Regions from separate parts of the Gardnerella sp. KA00255 genome, predicted to be linked through region 1. Evidence: riboswitches for the same ligand, from Rfam matches in the RefSeq annotation. Region 1 holds a riboswitch; each other region holds the start of a gene.
The links. A riboswitch is a leader RNA that binds a small molecule or an ion and turns the genes downstream of it on or off. The one in region 1 is predicted to bind thiamine pyrophosphate.
Positions count from the first base shown of each region.

Region 2: it holds a riboswitch for thiamine pyrophosphate, as region 1 does, so the genes downstream of both, thiM (hydroxyethylthiazole kinase) here and thiO (glycine oxidase ThiO) in region 1, are expected to answer to the same signal.
Region 3: it holds a riboswitch for thiamine pyrophosphate, as region 1 does, so the genes downstream of both, thiC (phosphomethylpyrimidine synthase ThiC) here and thiO (glycine oxidase ThiO) in region 1, are expected to answer to the same signal.

Region 1 is NZ_CP058374.1:13-6,642, reverse strand. It holds gene thiM (hydroxyethylthiazole kinase) at 1-1,044, shown strand, start outside; gene HXT51_RS00025 (HesA/MoeB/ThiF family protein) at 1,126-1,857, opposite strand; gene HXT51_RS00020 (thiazole synthase) at 1,893-2,714, opposite strand; gene thiS (sulfur carrier protein ThiS) at 2,863-3,069, opposite strand; gene thiO (glycine oxidase ThiO) at 3,124-4,194, opposite strand; TPP riboswitch at 4,187-4,289, opposite strand.
Region 2 is NZ_CP058374.1:782,747-790,479, reverse strand. It holds gene HXT51_RS03125 (hypothetical protein) at 1-184, shown strand, start outside; gene HXT51_RS03120 (cysteine hydrolase family protein) at 681-1,235, opposite strand; gene HXT51_RS03115 (bifunctional hydroxymethylpyrimidine kinase/phosphomethylpyrimidine kinase) at 1,699-3,393, opposite strand; gene thiM (hydroxyethylthiazole kinase) at 3,420-4,937, opposite strand; TPP riboswitch at 4,926-5,017, opposite strand; gene HXT51_RS03105 (hypothetical protein) at 5,143-5,928, opposite strand; gene HXT51_RS03100 (UvrD-helicase domain-containing protein) at 6,400-7,733, shown strand, end outside.
Region 3 is NZ_CP058374.1:290,842-298,574, forward strand. It holds gene HXT51_RS01175 (MetQ/NlpA family ABC transporter substrate-binding protein) at 1-816, shown strand, start outside; gene HXT51_RS01180 (methionine ABC transporter ATP-binding protein) at 1,059-1,895, shown strand; gene HXT51_RS01185 (methionine ABC transporter permease) at 1,898-2,578, shown strand; TPP riboswitch at 2,719-2,829, shown strand; gene thiC (phosphomethylpyrimidine synthase ThiC) at 2,827-5,472, shown strand; gene HXT51_RS01195 (RelA/SpoT family protein) at 5,699-7,733, opposite strand, start outside.

The DNA of each region.
Region 1 (6,630 bases):
GTTGACGCGCACGATCCAGTTAACGATGCCATAGAAGCCGCTCACGAATTAGCTAAAAAATATGGCTCAATCATTTCTATTTCTGGAGAAAAAGATGCAGTTTATGGCCATGGATGCTTAGCTCGCATTACAGGCGGTCATAAAGTTATGACTAAGGTTGTTGGAACAGGTTGTACTCTTGGAGCACTTGTTGCGGCATACGTTGGGGCAAATCCGGAACGACCATTTGCAGCAACAGTAGCCGCACACGTACACGCTTCCGCAGCTGGAACATGGGCCGCACGTCAAACAATAGCTCCAGGAACATTCCGCTCACTTTGGATTGATGCTTTGTCTACTTTAAGCGTGAATGATATGTTTGAGCTTACCAACATAGAGTTCAGCATTGAGCCAACTGATTGGACTTTATACTTAGTTACAGATCCGCGCATGGGAGAACGCTCTGAAGAAGATGTTGCTGTTAGCAGCATAGAAGGCGGCGTAACTGTAGTACAATTGCGCGATAAATATTCAGATGATGAAACTATCGCCAAGAAAGCTACAAGTCTTAGAAACGCTTTAATAAAAGCTTCACACGCGGATGTACCTATTTTTATCGACGATCATATTGAAGTTGCATCTAAGCTCGGATTTAACTTGCACATTGGCCAAAAAGATACACCATTCGTTGAAGCACGCAAACGTATGCCTGCAGAATGGATGATTGGATTATCTTGCGCTAGACCTGATTTAATGGAAAAAGCTTATAAAGAGTGCAAAGAAAACGATGTACCTCTTCCAGATGTGATTGGAATTGGAGCAGCTTTTGCCACAAATACTAAAGCACACGATGTGCCACCACTTGGAATAGATGGAGTTAATGAAGTCGCTAAAGTAGCTCATAAAATGGGTGTAAAAACTCTTGCTATAGGCGGCATTCACGAAAGCACAGTATTCCCTATACGAGATCTTGAAATCGACGGCGTGTGCACTGTATCTGGGCTTATGTGCGCTGAAAATCCTAAAGAAACAGCAAAACTATTTAAAAGCGTAATAACGAAATAAGCCTTAACGAAATAAGCCTTATAAGGCTTATTTCGTTAGATAATCTAAAAATAAAACTTATAGAAAATCTAAAAATAAGCCTTATAAGGAGAATTTAAAGCGTTTCAATGAATTATCCAATGCATTATAACGAGCTAAAACGCCAATAAGCGGTGTGCCAATACCGGTTATGAGTTTGATTGCTTCAGTTGCCATCATTGCGCCAACAATAGCTGCAGTCGCACCCAACACAGCCGATTTTGGCACTTTTTCTTTAGGCGGAGGGCAAGCATACAAATCACGCAAACCAGGACCTTTTCCTGGCACGAAAACGCTTACTTGACCTTCATAATAAAGCACCGAGCCGTAAACTTCCGGCGTACCAGCGCTCCAAGCAGCATCCGCAATCAAAAAGCGAGTAGCGAAATTATCACAACCATCAATTATCAAGTCGTGACTTTCTACAAGCTGTTTTGCGTTATCTTCATTAAATCTATCTACAAGATTGATTTTTAAACCTGGAGATAACGCCTGCAAGCGTTTAGCTGCAAGTTGCGCTTTAGATTTGCCGCACTGATCGACTGTGTATAAAGTCTGCCTTTGCAAATTAGAAAGCTCAACAACGTCGTCGTCACAAATCGTGATTTCGCCAACTCCTGCCGCAGCAAGCGAAAGCAAGCATGGCGAACCAAGTCCACCTGCTCCAACCATGCAGATTTTTGCATCGCGAAGTAACTGCTGATGTTCACGCGTAAAGCCCGGCAGGAGCAAGTGGCGACAAGTGCGCTCCGCCTCAAGCTCCTGCAGGTTGTCGTAAATTTTATTAATCGTCATGCTGAAAAATATGCCGAAAAATTACAGTACAAAATTTACAGTACAGAATCAGCCCAAGCGCGACCTTCAACAGGCGAAGAAGCGAGCGCATGTTCACGCTTAGGAATACGGCCAGCATCGTGAGCAAGCTTTCCAGCAGTAACAGCAGCAGCCATTGCGCGACCCATTTTCACTGGATCTGGGCAGCGAGTTACAGCGCTTGCAAGAAGCACGCCCGAGCATCCGATTTCGAAAGCTTTAACAACATCGGAAGCAGTGCCAACGCCAGCATCCAAAATCACAGGAACTCCAGCTTCCTTGCATTCTTGAACAATCAGCTCAATGTTTCGAGGATTCAAAATGCCAAGGCCAGTACCGATTGGAGCACCACCAGGCATAACAGCTTTCACGCCAAGCGACACAAGGCGACGAGCCACAATCGGGTCGTCGTTCGTGTAGCAAAGAACGCTAAATCCTTCTTCAATAAGCTTTTCAGCAGCAAGCAAAACTTCGCGAGTATCCGGAAGCAAAGTATCGTCGTCTGCAATCACTTCGAGCTTAATCCAATCAGTTCCAAGCGATTCACGAGCCATTTTTGCCGTAAGAACAGCATCATGCGCAGTTTTGCAACCAGCAGTATTTGGCAAAACGTTAATATTATGACGCTGCAACATACCGTAAATATCAACGCCAGTTTTTGCGTGACGACGCAAAGCAACCGTTGCTACTTCCGCGCCTGAAGCCACAAGTGACTTTTCCATAATGTCAATGCTCGTCATGCCACCAGTGCCAAGCAAAAGCCTTGAATGCAAAGTCTTACCGCAAAGCTGCCAAGTATCGACATTTTCTTCATTATTTTCTGTATTATTTTCTGACATTTTAAGCCTTTAAGCCTTTTATATAAATTTTTTGAAACTATACTCAAATTATTTGGAATCAGGCGCCTATTTGGAATCCAACTTCCTATTTGCAATCAGTCCTTATTTAGGATCAGCCTACTATTTAGGATCAGCCTACTATTTAGGATTAGCCGCCCTGAACCGCGCTGAGAATTTCGATTTTATCCCCATCGCAGATGATGGTTGATTTCCATTGAGCGCGCGAAAGTACATCGTCGCCAATGGCAACAGCTATACCAGGACCTGCATCTGGGCCATAAAGATGCGCGACAAGATCTGCCACAGTCGACCCATCTTGAACTTGAGTAGTTTCACCATTGACGACGATTTGCATAGTTCAACCTTTATTAACGTCTATTAAAACTTGCGTCACTAGAAGCGAGTGTCACTAGAAACGAGCAGGATTGCAGCTCTCCAAGAAGCCCTTTTCCTTCTCAGTCAACTCTTGCTCAAGCACAAGCTTTGTAGTCAAGGAAGAGCCCAAAGCTGTGAGCAAAATGCCGTGACGGAAGTAACCGGTGGAAATCGTGGTATGCGTCTTAGGATCAATACCAATGAATGGCAAATCATCTGGAGTTCCAGGACGACCACCGGCAGTAACCTCAGTAATCGAGCATTCCTGAATTCCAGGAAGCACGCTTGCGGCATCGCGAAGCAAATCAAGCACGCCGCCAACCTTTGGAATATCGCGGTCGTCTTCACGAGAAGTAGCACCGAGCACAAGCTCACCTGTTTCCTTAGCGCGAGGAACCAAATAAACTGGGCGGTCATGCACAAATCCACGAACCACAGAGCTCAAAATTGGGCGCAAAGGCTCTGGAATAGTCATACGAATCATATCGCCCCACACAGCGCGAAGCTTAAGCTGAGGAAGCATATCCTTAGCACCCAAGCCAGATGCCAAAACTGTGTCTGGACCCAAATCGTCTGGAGTGCTTGCGCGACGCTCAATAACAACACCACGCTTTTCAAGTGCATCAATCATTGCTGCAGTAAACTGACGAGGATTAATCTGATGATCATCCGGCACGCTTACAGCGCCTGCAATCGTCGGCGAAAGCGCAGGCTCAATTTCACGAAGCTTACTCACAGAAATATGCTCAGCTCTACGTCCATAACGATGCTGCAAGTTTAGCAACTCGTTTACGTGCTCGTTATCTGCAGCGTCACCACCGATTACATAAGAGCCGCACTCTAAGTAGCCGGTTGGCTTATCGGTGTACTTTGCAACCGAATCAACCAATTCCTTATACATGGTTGCGGACTCAAACATAAGCGGATACAACGCTTCTTGCTGATATTGCATTTCTGCGGTAGGAGCTAACATGCCGGCAGCATGGTGAGAAGCGCCGGAGACTGGATCTGGATCGATTATGCTAACTTTTACGCCAGCTTCCGTAAGTCTCCAAGCTGTTGCTAAACCAATAATACCTGCACCAATAATACGAATATTTCGCATAATACTCCTTCCCTACGGCGGCATTACCCGCATCAGGTTTACGGTCGGCTTCCGCCCTCTCAGCCTGTATAGAACAAGCTCCCGTATCTGTAAATCTTGACCTTCAAGAATTACAAATGCAGAACATTGTAATATTGCTAACTTAGCAATATGCGAATGCTGCAGGTAGATGTAACGAAACTATGTGAATTTCATCACAGTACCGTTCAGCATTTTAACACTTTTACAGAAAATCTGTTAATTTACTCTGTATGTCGAATCACAAAACTAAGCGTTGTTGTTACGCGACGAACTGCATGAGCACTGATCCTCACGGCATAGCCGTTCGGCTGATTTGGCATGTGAAGAACAGTGCGCTTTCAACGCAAGCGAGGATATGGCTGTGGCGGTGAGAGATAAGGATTACTAGCGCGACGACCTGCTTGAGCGCTTAAAGCGTAGCGCGCGAAAGCAATTCGGAGCGTGAGCTTGCTCAAAGTTGAAAGCACAGTGCGCTTTCAACGCAAGCTCAGCCGAGCGGCAATTAGCCGTGAGGACAGACGTTACGCTCTCGTGATGTACATGGTTTTTATGCTTGTGCTACTAGTGGTTGATTCTTAGTTAAGTTTTGATTCCCAATAGGATTGGATTATGTGGAAATTTATTTAGAATCGCTCCACTCTTATATTGCTCGACCAAGCAATCCTTATCCCTCACTGGCATCCTGTTCTTGATTTTGTTTACTTATTGGGCGTGTCGATAAACAAAATCGGGGAGGTGTTCTTGATTTTGTGGACTTAGATGGTACATAAGTAAACAAAATCGGGGAAGCTCAAAGTTGAAAGCACAGTGCGCTTTCAACGCAAGCGAGGATATGGCTGTGGAGGTGAGGGGTGGGTGTTACTTGTCTCGCAGACGTTACGCTCTCGTACAGTACATAGTTTTTATGCTTGTGCTACTAGTGTTTGAATTCTTAGTTAAGTTTTGATTCCCAATAGGATTGGATTATGTGGGAATTTATTTAGAATCGCTCCACTCTTATATTGCTCGACCAAGCAACACCCACTCCTCACGGCAATCTATCGCATTAAGCATACAAAAATCCCTCGCGGACTATCGGATGATAATCGCGAGGGATTTGTTTACGAAACTCGCGTTGGAAGTCCACTGGACTTCCAACTTAAGCGAGTTTCCGCTTTGACTGAGCCTGAAATTCAATAATTTCAGGCTCAGTCAAAGCGCGAAACTACTCGTTGGAATGCTTGCGACGGCGAGAAGCTACTCCTGCAACACCAAGGCCGGCAAAGGCCGCAGCAATACTTGCGAACAATCCAGTCTCAGCACCAGTCTTAGCAAGACCACCAGCATTACCAGAAGCACCACGCAAACTATTAAGCAACGCAGACTTAGCAGCCTTAAGCTTCTTCAAAGCCTCATCAACCTGAGCCTGAGTAGCATTCTTATCAGCAAGCACACGCTTAGCCTCATCCAAAGCCTTTCTATAAGCTCTAGCCTCCGCAGTGTTAGCGTTAGTGTTTACAGCGTTATTAACTTCGACTTGCAAAGCAGACTTATCAACCGAAGCACTCTGAGAATCACTAGTCTCAACAGCAAAACCATCACCAGCATTAGTGTCATAGCCGATTCCGCTACCACTACCAGCGCCAAACGGATGATTAAGCTTATACTTAGCATCCTGAAGCTTCCTCAAAGCCTCATCAACCTGAGACTGAGTAGCATTAGGATCCTTAAGCACGCTCTTAGCCTCAGCCAAAGCAGTGTTGTAAGCCTCAATATCATCCTTATTGCCAATAATGAAGTACAAAGACTTACGGAACTTAGCATCATCATCAGCCTCAGTCTTAAGCTTAGACTTATCCGTGCCATTCTCATCCCTAAGCTTATCCTTAGCAGCCTTAAGCTTCTTCAAAGCCTCGTCAACTTGAGCCTGCGTAGCATTAGGATCACCAAGCACAGAATTAGCTTCGTCAAGCGCCTTCTTGTACTCGTCAAGCGCCTGCTTAGACGCGTCATCACCCTTAGCTTGAGCATTCTGATACTCAGGAGACTTAGTGAAATCAGAATCCTTACCAGCCTCTTGACGCAAATCATACTTGACCGTGCTGTACTCGTCAGTAATCTTCTTCTTGGCATCCTGAAGATCCTTTAGAGCCTTATCAAGCTCCTGCTGAGTTGGAGCCTTTTCGCCTGCTTTGAGAGCCTTTGGCTTGCCAGTTGCGCGGTCAAACTTATCAAGTAGATCCTTAGCAGCCTTAAGCTTCTTGTTATAGTCTTCAAGAGCATTCTTGGCAGCTTCATCACCCTTAGCAGTCGCGTTCTTGAACGCAGGAGTGTTCTCGAACACGTCATCACGCTTGTCTTTATCTCCGTCCTTAGACTTATCAACTTCTTGCTGAAGCTCAGTAGAACTGGTCTTGTAGTCAGCAAGAATCTTAT
Region 2 (7,733 bases), 780 kb from region 1:
GCTTGTCGCATGTGATGTATTTGTAATTGTCTATGTTTATTTCCATCAGTCCATATCAGATATTCTTATCAGCACGTGGATTGGTTCCAATTTTGTTGAGATTATTGGTATTCTTTGGGTTATTGCTAGGAGCTTGTTCCCATTCCACGATAGAAAGCGGGATAAGAGCGCTGAAAAACATTAGTATGTAAAAGGCGTTTAGAATTGCGGTTTTTGCATTTTTAGCGCCTTTTATGATAATTATATTGATGCTGAAAGAAATCGTTATGAACGTGCCAAAAGAATAAATAAAACCATACAATAAATAAAAAAACTAGAATCAACTTTTTACATCGATTCTAGGAGTCTCCTTCTACACATGGCAGATGAGTTATCTATATTATCCCAGATGACACGCCATGTGTCAAAACGTATCAGATTGGTTTATTGCGCGCGGTTTGATTAATGCCTCTTGCTGCTTAATCTTTGTTTCTACTCTAAACTTTAGGCTATAAATCTAAACTTTGGGCTATGGTGCTAACTTTTAACTATAGTGCTAAACTTTAGATAAATAAAAACGCTGGCGGCTCAAAGCAACCAGCGTTGATTATTCTTAGTAACTATTTAAGTAACCATTTAATAACTATTTAAGTAACTGTTTAAATAGTTAGCCTATAATCCAAATATTTTAGCTAAAATTCTCAGCCTTCTACAATATCCGCGTTAAGGCAGGTCTTAAAGTGACGCAAAGCCCATTCGTGACCTGCAGGATCAAAGCTTGCAACGGCATCTTTGTGAACCACAATCTTAAAACCAAGATTATACGCATCAACCGCAGTGTGAAGCACGCAAATATCCGTGCAAACTCCCACCAAATGCAGCTCCTCAATATGGCGTTCGCGCAGCTTAATCAGCAAATCCGTGCCATTAAACGAAGAGTAGCGAGTTTTATGAATGTAATACACGTTGCTTTTATCTTTATTCGCCTCATAAAAATCACCAAGCGTGCCATATAACTTCTGGCCGTGAGTTCCGGCGATATTATGAGGTGGAAAAAGCTTAGTTTCAGGATGATACGGATCGTTCAAATGATGCGTATCAATCGCAAAAACCACGAACTCGCCAGCATCGAGAAATTCCTGTGAAATCTCAGTAATACGCTTCTCGAGCTTTTGCGCAGGCTCGCCTACAGTTAGAGAACCGTCGCTTGCCACGAAATCATTCGTATAATCAATGTTAATAAGGGCTTTATTCATACCTACTCCTTGTATGAAATTTGCAGAATAATCGCTAGCACAATTATCGCTAATAGCATTACTTCTGGCAGTATTACTGCAAATAGCACAATCGTTTTAGTTACAATATTCCGCATTCTTAATTGCTTGATTTTATTTCAATTGATAGCCCAATTATCAACTCAATTGTTGGCCCAATTGCAATCGGCGCAATACCTTAATACTCAAAGAATACTCAAAGCTCACTTGCTTCTGCGCCGATTACAATTATTTAATCACTACCTTGCGGCAAATGTTGTGGTTTAGTGATTTCTCGTCAGCTCGCTTGCTACACGCTACCTAAGTAAACAAAACCAAGAATACTTCCCCGACTTTGTTTACTTAGAGCACTGATAAGTAAACAAAACCAAGAATACTTCCCCGACTTTGTTTACTTAGAGCACTGATAAGTAAACAAAACCAAGAAGATGGGTGTAAGCAAAATCTACCTCAACGCGCGATGAGCCTGATTGAAGAAGTTATACTCGTAAATGCATGAAGTCATATACGCTTGAGCGGCAAGAACGCGAGCCTTCGGGCCAGCTTCCTCAAAAGCGCGCTCAACGCATTCGACTGCCATCCTCACGCCTGATTCAAAATCATGAGAAGAATACATTGCAATCCAATCATGATAAGGATTTTCAGGAGTATTGTTCTTAACTAATGCCTGTCCTACTTCTTCATACAGCCAATAGCATGGTAATACTGATGCAGCGCCGATCACGTAGTCGTCAATCATAGTAGAAGCAAGTAAGTGATTTACGTAAGCTAATGTCACTGGCGAGCAAGCCGAATCCATGCTTATATGTCTACTTCCAAGCCAATTTCTATGCAATTGCGATTCTGCTTCTATGCACACTGCTGAGCCAGAAACCCAATGAACTCTAGCTTCGTTATCTGGCGTTTTAGCTCCAACAGCAGCTAACGCGCGAGAATAACGCTTCAAGTATTCAGAATCTTGATTTATGTAGAAAGCGAATAAGTCAGGATCAAGCGTTCCATCGCCCAAAGCCTTAATGAATGGCATGTTCATAATGTTGTTATCAACATCTGCAGTAGCATCCCATAAGGCTTGAGTCCAAGGACCGCAAGGCTCTACAGTTGGCTTTCTTGGCTTGCTGTGGGCTTTTACGATTACGCTTTGCGGAGTCAATCCGTCTAAATCGTGCGCTTTCATATGTTCCCAAGGCGTTGCTGAAGAGTCTAATTCCAAACGATAATTGCGAGCTGCATGATTTACTGGACCGTGTCCTTTTCCAACATGCAAATCTTTACCGCGCGAAATAGCCTCATTCAGCCATCTTGATGACCATGCTAAAGCGTTAGCTACAGTATTGTAATCTTGTAGATTCTTTCCTTCGCGTAACGCTAATCCTATGCGTGTTGCGAGCGAAGACGATAGCGAGCAGCCGGTTCCATGCGTTGTTGTTGTGTCAACTCTAGGGCAAGGAACGTGTGTTTTGTGTCCGTCTGGGAATACAACAGTATTTCCGGCATCTTTGTCTGTTAAATGACCGCCTTTAACAATAACAATCGTATTGTTTTTTGCAGCCCATTCGCTTGCTTGTGCATAAGCTTCTTCGAAATTAGATGCAGGCTGTTTATCGCATAATACTGCGAGTTCAGGCACGTTTGGCGTAATAACATCCGCACAAGCTGCAAATTCGCGCATTGCGTTTTCTGCAGATTTTTCAAGCAATCTATCTCCTGAAGTTGCTACCATAACAGGATCTAGCACAATAACAGGAACTGGATGATTTTTAAGCCAGTTTTGAACTAGTCTTATATATGATTCGTCTCCAAGCATGCCGATTTTCACAGCGTCAATAGTTACGTCGTCAAATACTGCTTCGAGTTGCGCTTGCAAAAACTCAGTTGGTGGAGTGTAAACTTCGCGCACGCCGCAAGTGTTTTGAGCAACTAAATTCGTTGTTATGCACATTGCATATCCGTGAGATGCCATGATTGATTTCAAATCAGCTTGAATTCCAGCTCCGCCTGTTGGATCAGTGCCTGCAATGCTTAGCACTCGCGGAATAATCGGCTCTTCTAAAGAAGGTAGGGAAGATGGCCTTAGATTCGCTTCGTACACTTGATTAACCGATTGAGTTTGGGCTGATTGACTTGACTGAGTGTCTATCTGGACAGATTCATTATTCATTAATTTTATTCTTTCGTGATAGTATCGCGTAATTTATGTGCTTCTTCGCAAGGGTTTTCTGCGAGCATAAGAGCAGATACCACGCATAAGCCATTTACGGAAGTATTTTTAATAGGGAACACAGTGCTTTCGTTAACGCCGCCGATTCCGAGCGCGCTAATGCCGAATTCTTTAGCTTGTTTGGCAATCTTTTCTAGACCTTCAATGCCTAAAGCAGGAGCAGCGTCTGGTTTAGTGGCAGTAGGCCAAATTGGACCTATTCCAATAACATCAGGCAATGCTACATTTTCTTTAGCGCATTCTTCATAAACGTAATTTAACTGGTCTAAGTTTTCTATAGAAAGTCCAACCATCCATTCTGCAGGAATAGATTTACGCGCTTCAATATAAGGAGTATCTGTTTGTCCAACATGTAAGTTGAATCCTAAGTTTTTAGCGCATTCTAAACGATCATTAACGAAAATAGGTACGTCTCCGCAACCGTTAGCAAGCATTTTTTCACGTAAACTTTGAGCTTTATTATTAAAAGTTTCGCTATCTGCATACTTATCGCGCAATTGGACTACGCTCGCACCGCCTTTAACGCAATCAACTGCAATATCTTCTTCAGCTCTATCGCTCATCTTTGGGTCTGTTATGAAATATAAAGACCAGTCAACGGGGTCGAGTTCGAATTCAATATTTGTTAGTTGTATCATTTCGTCTGCGCTTAAATCCATAAGCGCATCCATCCATAATGTTCTAAATGATCCTGGTGAAGTTGAACGTTGTGCTGCCCAGGTTCCTGCTGCGGCAGCATGTACGTGTGCGGCAACTGTTGCAGCAAAAGGCTTATTTCGATTTGCTCCAACGTATGCTGCTACTAATGCACCAAGAGAGCAGCCAGTGCCGACTACTTTTGTCATTATCTCGTTTCCGCCTGAAACGCGAGCTGAGCATCCGTGGCCATAAATAGCGTCTTTTTCGCCAGAAATAGCTACTACGGATCCATAAAGTTTAACTAGCTTCTTAGCTGCTGCAACTGCCGAATCAACCGAGTCTCCAGCGTCTACGCCTTTGCCTCCGCTTTCTTCTCCAGCTAAACCTAAGATTTCTGAAGCGTTTGCACGGATTACAGCAGGTTGATTTTTAACAATTTCTCGCGCGTATTCGGTGCGAGGTGGTAATCCGCCAACTGCAACAGGGTCAAGAACCCACGGTGTATGCGCTTTTACAGCTCCGCGTATTGCAGCATCCATAGATTCTTTGTCTACTGGTCTGTATGTTCCAAGATTTATTAATACTCCAGAAGCGATTTGAGCAAATACTTCAGCTTCGTTGGCGTCTATAACCATTGCTGGAGATGCTCCTGCTGCAAGAAGAACATTTGCTGTTATTTCTTGAACAACATTATTTGTTACACAGTGTGTTAGAGGATTCTTTGCTCGCAAAGTTTCAATACATTCGCGCACGTCTTGAACGAATTGCTTGCGACGAGCATTGTTTGAGAATTCACTATTTTGATGGCACGACATAGTAGTCATGATTTTCCCTTCGCTAGTACTAACTAGATCAGGTTCAACGGGTATAATCTCAGCGCTTTTGCGCACCCCGAACCCATATTTGACTATATATGCGCGTTATGACGTTATTCGGATTTTATTTATTACGCTATATATAACGCTATTTTGTTCGTCACTTTTCCAGCTATACTAGCCACATATAGCGTCACTTTTCTCGCTATACGCGTTACGCCATTTTGCGCGCGCGAATATCTTTAAGCGTTAGGAATAATTGTCCTACTCCAATAAAGATAAGCGTGAAAATAACGAGTAAGTACGCGACTCCCACGCCAAGAGTTGTTGCGTTAAAAGTATCTGGTGCAAATCCAAACCATCCTGCTTTAGCTCCATAATTTAAGAAATTATAAGGAGCTTTCATGGCATGTTCTCCCCATCTTACGTTTGCGAATTCGCTTAATAATACTGAAAATGCCACGTATGCCAATGGTGGAACTGTTGCGAAAAGTATGTGTGAACGCTTTGATTTAAACAAGTAATCGTAAAGAACGAAGTCAGCTATAGCTAAAAGCGGCGTTATGAAATGAACGCAAAGGCTGCTTGCTCCGTTATTCATGTATGCTCCGATGAATCCTAGTTTGTTCGTTGGAGCGAGGAAGCATAAGTAGAGTGTGAATGTGACGGCAATAGAAATTGTCATCATGAATTTGAAAATATACCAAGCGTTAGTTTTTGTATCAATCCAATTAGAATTTTCTTTGTTTCGATTGATTACGTTTAGCGTATCCCAAATTAGTGAGCCTGCAAGAGCTACGCAAATCATAAGATTAGAAAGATTTGTGAAGTATGAAAGTGATAGCCAGCCTTCCCATGAGGCTGCCATTCCGTAAATTGAAGCGACAATAGCGATTATGCGTATGACTGTGCGAACAGTGTAGTCGTGGGTTGTAAGAGTTTGCGTGTTTTGCTGCGTGTTTGAAGTATTTTCCTCAACGTTTTGTAAATTTTCAGACATATTCTTTCCATATCTCTTATTTTCGCATTAGTTCGAGCATGATTTGTATTTGTTAAGTGAGTTTAAATCACCAACAATAATGATTTAACTATAAAAAAATATTTTTACACAGTATATGATTCTTCAAAAAAGGATTGTGTTTTTTTGTATGAAGTATGCAATTAAGCTTTATTAAGCTAAATATTTTGAGTTTTGAATTGTGATGTTAAGGGTGCTGAAGAGTGATTAAGAGAGAGTACTTTAGAGTAGGAAGGGTAGTTAAGGGTAGTTAAGGGTAGTTTAGGGTTGTTTGCTTGGTGATTCATTAGTTTTTGGCTATTTTTGGCGCTTTAGAGTAGTTAAGAGTAATGAAGAGTAATGAAGAGTAATGAAGAGTAGTTAAGGGTACTTAAGAGTAGCGAAGGGTACTTAAGGGTACTTAAGTGTAGTGAATCGTATAATAATCAATAGTCTTAAACAAAGGAGTGGTATATGAATTACTTGCAAGCATTATTTGATGGTACTTTGCGCTCGCATAGCTTTTCAGATTCATCTACTCCGGATAATTCTTCAGTGCAGACTTACGAAAAACCGACTAATACGCTTCTTGTTTTTGGTGCTCCAAATACGGGTAAAACGCGATTTGCTATTAAAGCTGCTCTTGATGGCATGTCATATTATAAAGATTTTTCTCAAAATCGTGCTTATGGCCCTGTAACTGTTGTTGTGCAAAATCGTAATTCTGCAGCTCGCTATTCAAATGAAATAATTAATAAATTGGGTGCGTCTTTGCAATCAAGGCCTGTTGGAACTTTGTCTGCTTTAGCTTTTCGCATTATTTCTGCTTTATCTAATTTGAAGCATACGCAAAAGCCGCGTTTACTTAATGGAGCGGAGCAGGATTCTCTATTGCGCAGTGTGATTCATACGCATATGTTGGAAGTTGTTAGGGGAGATAATGGAAGTTGCGAAACTTGCAAACTTTTTGCGCAATATTTTAATAACTATCAGTGGAATTGCGTTGTTGTAAATTCAGACAGTCTTTCTAAAGATGCTAGAGATGCTAGAGATGAAGATTCTAGAGATTCTAAAGATTTTTCTAAGAATTTTAATAAAGATTCTAATAATGCTTCAAATACTCGTTTAGATAATGAAAATAATCAGGATCAGTCTTTAATTAACTCTGCTTTTGTGCATGAATTACGAGATATGATTGCTCGTTTGGATGAGTTATCAATAGTTTCTAGTGATGATGAATCTCGTGTTTTAGAAGATTTAACTAAAGATTATGCGAGTTTATATAGCGCGGATTATATCGAAAGATTGCGCACTCAGTGGAGTTTAGCTTTTCGTTTGCGCAAGGAATATCAAGATAGACTTCGCAAGGATTATAATAATTCGGCTCGTTATGATTCTTCTGGTTTGATGATTGCTGCGTCTAAAGCTGTTAAAGAATTGGCAGATTTGCAAGATGGTTTAGCGAATATTCCAGTTATGCTTGTTGTTGACGATTTTCAGGATGTTACTTTAGGCGGCTTAGATTTTCTGAATTCTCTATCTGAAGTTGGTGTTCGCATAGTTTTAACTGCTAATCCAGATGAATCAGTGCAATCATTTAGAGGAGCTTATCCGGATTATGTGATTGAAGCTGCACGTCATGGTTTTATGCGCGCTGCTGCTGTTTCTATTGAAGATGTTTGCGATTGTGATTCGTCTTCTGACGCTTATGATTCTGCTGATTGTGACTCGTCTTCTGACGATTGCGATTCTTCAGATTATCCGAATTCAGATTTAGATAATACAGATTTAGATAATTCAACTTTTGT
Region 3 (7,733 bases), 290 kb from region 1:
ATTGCAGCAGTCATCACTTTAACTTCACTCGTCGGATTGACTTTAGGCGGATGCGGTTCACGTAAAAATGCTCAGGAAGATAATAAAACTATTATAATTGCCGCTTCTCCTACTCCTCATTCTGAAATCTTAAATAAAGCTGTAAAGCCAATTTTGCAAAAAGAGGGTTATAAGTTAGTAGTAAAGGAATTTACTGACTACGTGCAGCCAAACACAGCTACTGAAGAAGGCGAAGTAGACGCAAACTATTATCAGCATCTGCCTTATCTTGATAATTTCAATAAGGAAAAAGGCACTCACCTTGTTTCAGTAGGTGGAATTCATTTTGAGCCATTTGGATTGTATCCAGGAAAAACCAAGACAATTAAAGCATTAGCAAATGGCGCAACAGTTGCAGTTCCAAATGATCCTACTAATGAGGCTCGCGCATTGCTTCTTTTGCAAGACGCTGGATTGATTAAGTTGAAGAATCCAAATGATATTAACGCTACTACAAAAGACATTACTGAAAATCCTAAGAATTTGAAGTTTAAAGAGCTTGAAGCAGCAACAGTTCCTACTGCTATTAAGGACGTAGACCTTGCTGCTATGAACGGCAACTACGCTATTCAGGCTGGTTTCAATCCAATTAAAGACCCGCTTGCTTCAGAAAAAGTTGGAGGCGTTGCAGCTAAAACTTACGAAAACATTATTGTTGTAAAGAAGGGTTCTGAAAAGTTTAAAAAAATCAAGGCCTTGCTTAAAGCTTTGAAGACAAGCGAAGTGCGCGATTATATTACTAAAACTTATAAGGGTGCCGTACTTCCTGTTTTCTAAAAAATACTCACAATGTAGCCATATAATGCCGCAATGTGTATTATCCATGTACGCTTGCGGCATTATTTTTATAAGAGTGTAATATACGTAATGCGCGCGCTAGTCATAGTGTTAACTAATAAATAAATATAGTTAAATAAATACAGTTAAATAAATACGATGCTGGATAATAACTTGTGCGTAACGTAATATGAAACGCTGGTATATTTCACGCCGAGAACAATAATCTGTTAAGGAAAAGCATGATTCAGATTGAACATCTTCACAAAAGCTACGGCAAAGGTAGCGAAACGAATGAAGCATTACATGATATTAATCTCACTATTGAATCGGGAGAAGTATTCGGAATTCTTGGTTCCTCTGGTGCTGGAAAGTCTTCGCTAGTTCGTTGCATGAATCTGCTTGAGCGACCAACCTCTGGAAAAATCATCATTGACGGGAATGATATTACAGAAGTAAAAGATAAAGAACTTGCAAAAGTTCGCACAAATATTGGCATGATTTTCCAGAATTTTAGCCTTTTCCAGCAGCGCACAGTATTAAGAAACGTAACGTTCCCATTAGAGTTGAACCACACTCCAAAAACGAAACGAGAAGAACGCGCAAACTATTTGCTTGACTTAGTAGGCTTAAAAGATTTTGCAAATCGCTACCCTAGCCAACTTTCAGGCGGACAGCAGCAGCGCGTGGCAATTGCGCGAGCGCTAGCTAATAATCCTTCAATAATGCTTTGTGACGAAGCAACAAGCGCGCTTGATTCAACAACTACTGCACAGATTCTAAACTTATTGAGCAAAATTAACCGTGAGCTTAACGTAACGCTTGTTATTATTACGCATTCGTTAGCTGTAGCTCGTAATATTTGCGATCGAGTTGCAATGATTGATGGCGGGCGCATTGTGGAACTGGGTGACACGGATACGCTTTTTGCAAATCCACAAAGCGATATTTTGCGCACGCTTATTGCGGATGAAAAGCAGGAAAATCATCGAGCAAAACCTACAAACAAGTCTGCAAACGCGTCAACAAATGAGGCAACAAACACACCTAAAAACGCGCTTAACAATGAGGTGAAATAACAATGTTAGAAGCTGCTACACAATTTATTAATGACTACGGCGACTTACTTATTGAAGGCGTGCAAGACACACTTGTAATGACATCAGTTGCAACACTTTTTGCGTATATTATTGGTCTTCCTATTGGCGTACTTCTAATTACGTCAAACAAAAAAGGTATTTGTCCTAACGCGCCAATTAACACAGTTCTCGGCTGGATTGTTAATATCGTACGTTCAGTGCCTTTTATTATTTTGCTAGTTGCAATAATTCCTTTCACTCGTCTTATAGTTGGAACATCTCTTGGAGTTCCTGGAGCTATTGTTCCTCTGGTAATTACAGCTGCACCATTCGTTGCTAGAGTTGTTGAACAATCTTTAGCTGAAGTTGACGGAAGCTTAATTGAAGCAGCACAAAGCTTTGGCGCAAGCAAATTACAAATTGTTTGCAAAGTATTATTATGGGAATCTTTACCTTCGCTAATTCGCGGAGCTGCACTTACATTTATTACGCTTTTTGGATTCTCTGCAATGGCTGGAACAGTTGGCGCAGGCGGACTAGGAGATATTGCAATACGATACGGATACCAGCGTTATCAATACGATGTGATGACAGTAGCTGTTATTCTTTGCATCATTCTCGTACAAATTGTGCAAAGCTTGGGAGATTTTATTTCTCGTTCAATTAATCATCACGAACGCTGAAAAATACAAATATATTAAAACTAATAAAACTGTCTGCGCGAAATAATCGTTCAGACAGTTTTATTTTAATTGCAATCTTTTATCGCAACATACCTTTTGCTTATTAAATGCACGTACTCGTGTAAAATATAGAAGTCACAACATTTTTGCAGGGGTGCTTTCTCAAGAAGATTGCTGAGATAAGTTTTTATAAAACTTAACCCTTCGAACCTGTTAGTTAATACAACGTAGGGAGCAACGACTTAGGTATGACTTCGAATTATCCATACGCGTCTATGCGTAATCAATTTAACCTCAGCGCCTGCTTTATTGCAGATGCAAAAACTTGTAATCGTCCTATCACTGATGTAGTTGATGACGCTTTACGCGCTGGAGCAACATTCATACGTCTTCATGCTAATAATGATAATGCCCAGGAACTCACAACTGTTGCTCGTGATATCGCGCAAATAATCGAAGATAATAACAAATGCGACTCGGTCACTTTTGTTATTGATGAACGCGTGGACGTAGCATGGCAAGCAAGAAATCAAGGCATTAAAGTTGATGGTATTCATCTTTCACAAGGAGATATGGAACCTAGAGAAGCTCGTGCTTTGTTAGGCGAAGATGCCGTTATAGGTTTGTCATTAGAAACAGAAAGCCTTGTAAAAGTTATTAACGAACTTCCAGATGGATGCATTGATTATATTTGCGTAACAGCAATGCATAATCCAGAAGAAGGATGCGAAAACTCTACTGCATCTTACGAGTTGGAAGCAAATCATACAACGCTTGATGAAGAAAAAATCAATACTATTTGTAAAGCAAGTGATTTCCCTGTTCTTGTTGGCGGAAGAATTCAACTTGATGATGTAGATATGATTGCACGCACTAATGCTGCTGGATGGTTCGTAGCTGAAGCATTGTATTCTTCGCAAACACCAGAATCAACTATGAGCGAATTTATTGAGCGCTGGAAAGCTGTTCGAGGAGAAGAAAAGCACGGTTATGCCAAGCGTGTAATCGTTCCAGAAAATGCTGAGAACTCTGAAAAGCCTCAAGAAAAGAAGCCAACATTTATTAATGCTAAAGAAGCAAAAGACGCTGCAAAATTAGCAAAACAGCAAAGAGTTGATATAGCTGCTCGTGGATGCACTCAACGAGACAAAGCTCATATTCGTAAGACTACGCCAGTTCATTTTGAATATAAGTATGGTTCTTACGATTTGGAAGTTCCTTATACAGAAATTAAGCTTTCTGATACTCCAGGCGTTGGTCCTAACCCACCATTTAAGGATTACAACACAGAAGGACCTAAGTGCGATCCGAAGGAAGGCTTGGCTCCTCTTCGCCTTGATTGGATTTTGGATCGTGGAGACGTAGAAGAATACGAAGGTCGTAGACGTAATCTTCAGGATGATGGAAAACGTGCTATTAAGCGTGGTAAAGCTTCAAAAGAATGGCGTGGACGCATGCATAAGCCAATGAAGGCTGTGGATCATCCTATTACTCAAATGTGGTACGCGCGTCATGGAATTATCACTCCAGAAATGCAATATGTTGCTACTCGTGAAAACTGCGATGTAGAACTTGTTCGCTCTGAACTTGCTGCTGGACGTGCAGTAATTCCTTGCAATATCAACCACCCTGAAGCAGAACCTATGATTATTGGTTCTCGCTTCTTAACTAAGCTCAACGCGAACATGGGTAATTCTGCTGTCACATCTTCTATTGACGAAGAAGTAGAAAAGCTTACCTGGGCTACTAAGTGGGGCGCGGATACCGTTATGGATCTTTCCACCGGTAACGATATTCACACGACTCGCGAATGGATTTTGCGTAACTCCCCTGTTCCAATTGGCACTGTGCCAATGTATCAAGCTTTGGAAAAGGTTGAGGATGACGCTTCTAAGCTCAGCTGGGAATTGTTCCGCGACACTGTTATTGAGCAGTGCGAGCAGGGCGTTGATTACATGACTATTCACGCAGGTGTACTTCTTCGTTACGTGCCTCTTACTGCAAATCGCGTAACTGGTATTGTTTCTCGAGGCGGTTCCATTATGGCTGAATGGTGCTTGCAACACCATCAGGAAAGCTTCTTATACACTCACTTCGAAGAATTATGCGAGATTTTCGCCAAGTACGATGTTGCGTTCTCTTTGGGTGACGGCTTGCGTCCAGGAAGCTTGGCTGATGCTAACGATGCAGCTCAGCTTTCAGAATTGATGACTCTTGGAGAGCTAACCAAGATTGCATGGCAGCATGATGTTCAGGTGATGATTGAAGGCCCAGGACACGTACCATTCGACACTGTCCGTATGAATATCGAGATGGAGAAAGCAATTTGCCAAAATGCTCCATTCTATACTCTTGGACCTTTGACAACCGATACAGCTCCAGGATACGATCACATTACTTCAGCAATAGGCGGCGTGGAAATCGCACGTTACGGAACAGCTATGCTTTGCTATGTGACTCCTAAGGAGCACTTAGGCTTACCAAATAAAGATGACGTTAAGCAAGGCGTAATTGCATATAAGATTGCCTGTCATGCGGCTGATCTTGCAAAGCATCATCCGCATGCTATGGATCGCGATAACGCAATCAGTAAGGCTCGTTTTGAGTTCCGCTGGTTGGATCAGTTTAATTTAAGTTACGATCCTGATACCGCTATCGCTTTCCATGATGAAACGCTTCCGGCAGAGCCAGCAAAAATGGCTCACTTCTGTTCCATGTGCGGACCAAAATTCTGCTCTATGGCTATTTCGCAGAATATTCGTAAGCGTTTCGGAGGAGCAGCTCAGCAAGAGCAGCTCGTCGAAGAAGCCCGTAGCCAAGCAATTGCAGACGGCATGAAAGAAATGAGTAAGAAGTTTCAGGAAGCTGGATCTTCACTGTATCAAAGCATCTGATATTTAAAAATGTTAGTTAGGTATATTTGCGTTGAGAATATGCCTAACTAAAGTCTTTGATACTGAGAAGTAAAGTTACTGATATTTCAAAGCGAGTCTTTAGTATTAAATGCTAAAGACTCGCTTTTTATTAAATAATTTTAAAGTAAACGTTAAAAGTAAATGTCAAAAAATAAACGTTAAAAAAAGTAACCGTTAAAAGTAAACGTTAAAAGTAAACGTTAAATTAATCGCGTTCCATTTTTCTAAGTCTTGGCTCAGCACTATCTTTAGCGCCCGTAATCCTGTAAACATCAAAAACACCTTCAATCTTGCGAATAGCGGCAAGCAAAGTATTCAGATGCTGAGGATCTGCCATTTCAAAAGCAAATTGGCTTGTAGCAACTCTATCGTCTCCAGTAGCAATAGATCCGGAAATAATATTTACTCCGTGATCAGAAAGCACTTTAGTAACATCTGAAAGAAGATGCTGACGATCCAAAGCTTCAACCTGAACTTTAACCATGAACAAACCTTTATCGCTTGTCCATTGCACAGGAATTACACGCTCAGACTGAGTTTTTTGCAAACCAATCATATTCTGGCAATCAGTTCTATGAACAGAAACGCCTTGATTACGCGTAATGAAACCAACTATATTGTCTCCAGGAACAGGCATACAGCAACGCGCAAGCTTAACCCAAACGTCACCAACGCCTTTAACTGATACACCAAGAGCGCCATTAGTTTTACGCGCTCGCTCAGGTCTTCTTAAAGGCAAAGCTTCCTGCTCAACCTCTTCATCAACCTCATCTGCACCAGCATCTTTAACAAGTCTAGAAATAACATTCTGTGTTGAAACTTGACCTTCGCCAATAGCTGCATAAACAGATTCAACATTAGGTGCAATATTCAACTCATCTGCGACGCCAATTAAAGCCTGCGGAGTCATCAAAGTAGAGATAGGCAAGTTACGCTTACGCATAGCACGAGTTAGCTCATCCTTGCCCTCTTCAATGGCCTCAGAACGACGTTCCTTGCTGAACCACTGACGAATCTTATTACGAGCACGAGGAGACTTTACGAAGCTAAGCCAATCTCTAGATGGGCCAGCAGTATCTGACTTTGATGTCAAGACTTCAACAGTATCTCCATTAACAAGCTTAGTATCAAGAGGCACAAGACGGCCGTTAACGCGAGCGCCCATCATGCGATGACCAACTTCAGTGTGCACAGAATAAGCAAAATCTACTGGAGTTGCGTCTTGAGGAAGAGCAACAATACTCCCCTTAGGAGTAAAGACGTATACTTCTGATGCTCCTAAATCTTGTTTTAAAGATCCTAAAAACTCATCCGAATCAGGTGTTTCACTAGTCCAATCGGCAAGCTGCTGAATCCACTTAAGATTATCTGCTTCGCTAAGTTCTTTACGATCTTCCTTTTCACGCTTTAAATCATCATTGTCTGGCTTACTTAAAGCGCGACCAGCCTGACCATTAGCTTTATACTTCCAGTGTGCAGCAATACCAAATTCAGCACGCCTGTGCATATCCCATGTACGAATCTGAATTTCAACAGGCTTTCCGCCAGGCCCTACAACAGTAGTATGCAAACTTTGATACATGTTTAGCTTAGGCGTTGCTATATAGTCCTTAAAACGCCCAGGAACAGGGCTCCAGCGCGCATGCACGGCACCTAATGCAGCATAACAATCTCGAATTGAATCAACAATTATTCGTACGCCCACAAGATCATATATATTTTCAAAATCATGTCCTCGAACAATCATCTTTTGATAAATCGAGAAATAATCTTTTGGACGGCCTTTAACAGAAGCTTTAACATGCTGCTCAGCTAAATCTTCGTTGATTTCTTCAAGAATCTGGCGTAAATAAACTTCACGCTGACCAGCCCTACGAGCAACTAAAACAACGATTTCATTGTAAATTTTTGGATATAAAACCTTAAAACTTAATTCTTCAAGCTCTGTTTTAATCGCGTTCATACCAAGTCTATTTGCAAGAGGAGCATAAACATCTAGAGTTTCACGAGCTTTTTTATGCGAGCTTGATGCTTTAACGTACCTCCATGTACGAGCATTATGCAATCGGTCTGCAAGCTTTACAACTAAAACTCGCACATCCCTGCTCATTGCTACAACCATTTTTCGTATGGTTTCAGCTTGAGCGTTATCGCCATATTCCATATTCGAGATTTTGGTAACACCATCAACTAAACCTGCTACCGTATCTCCAAAATCAGCCCTACACTCTTCTAGCGTA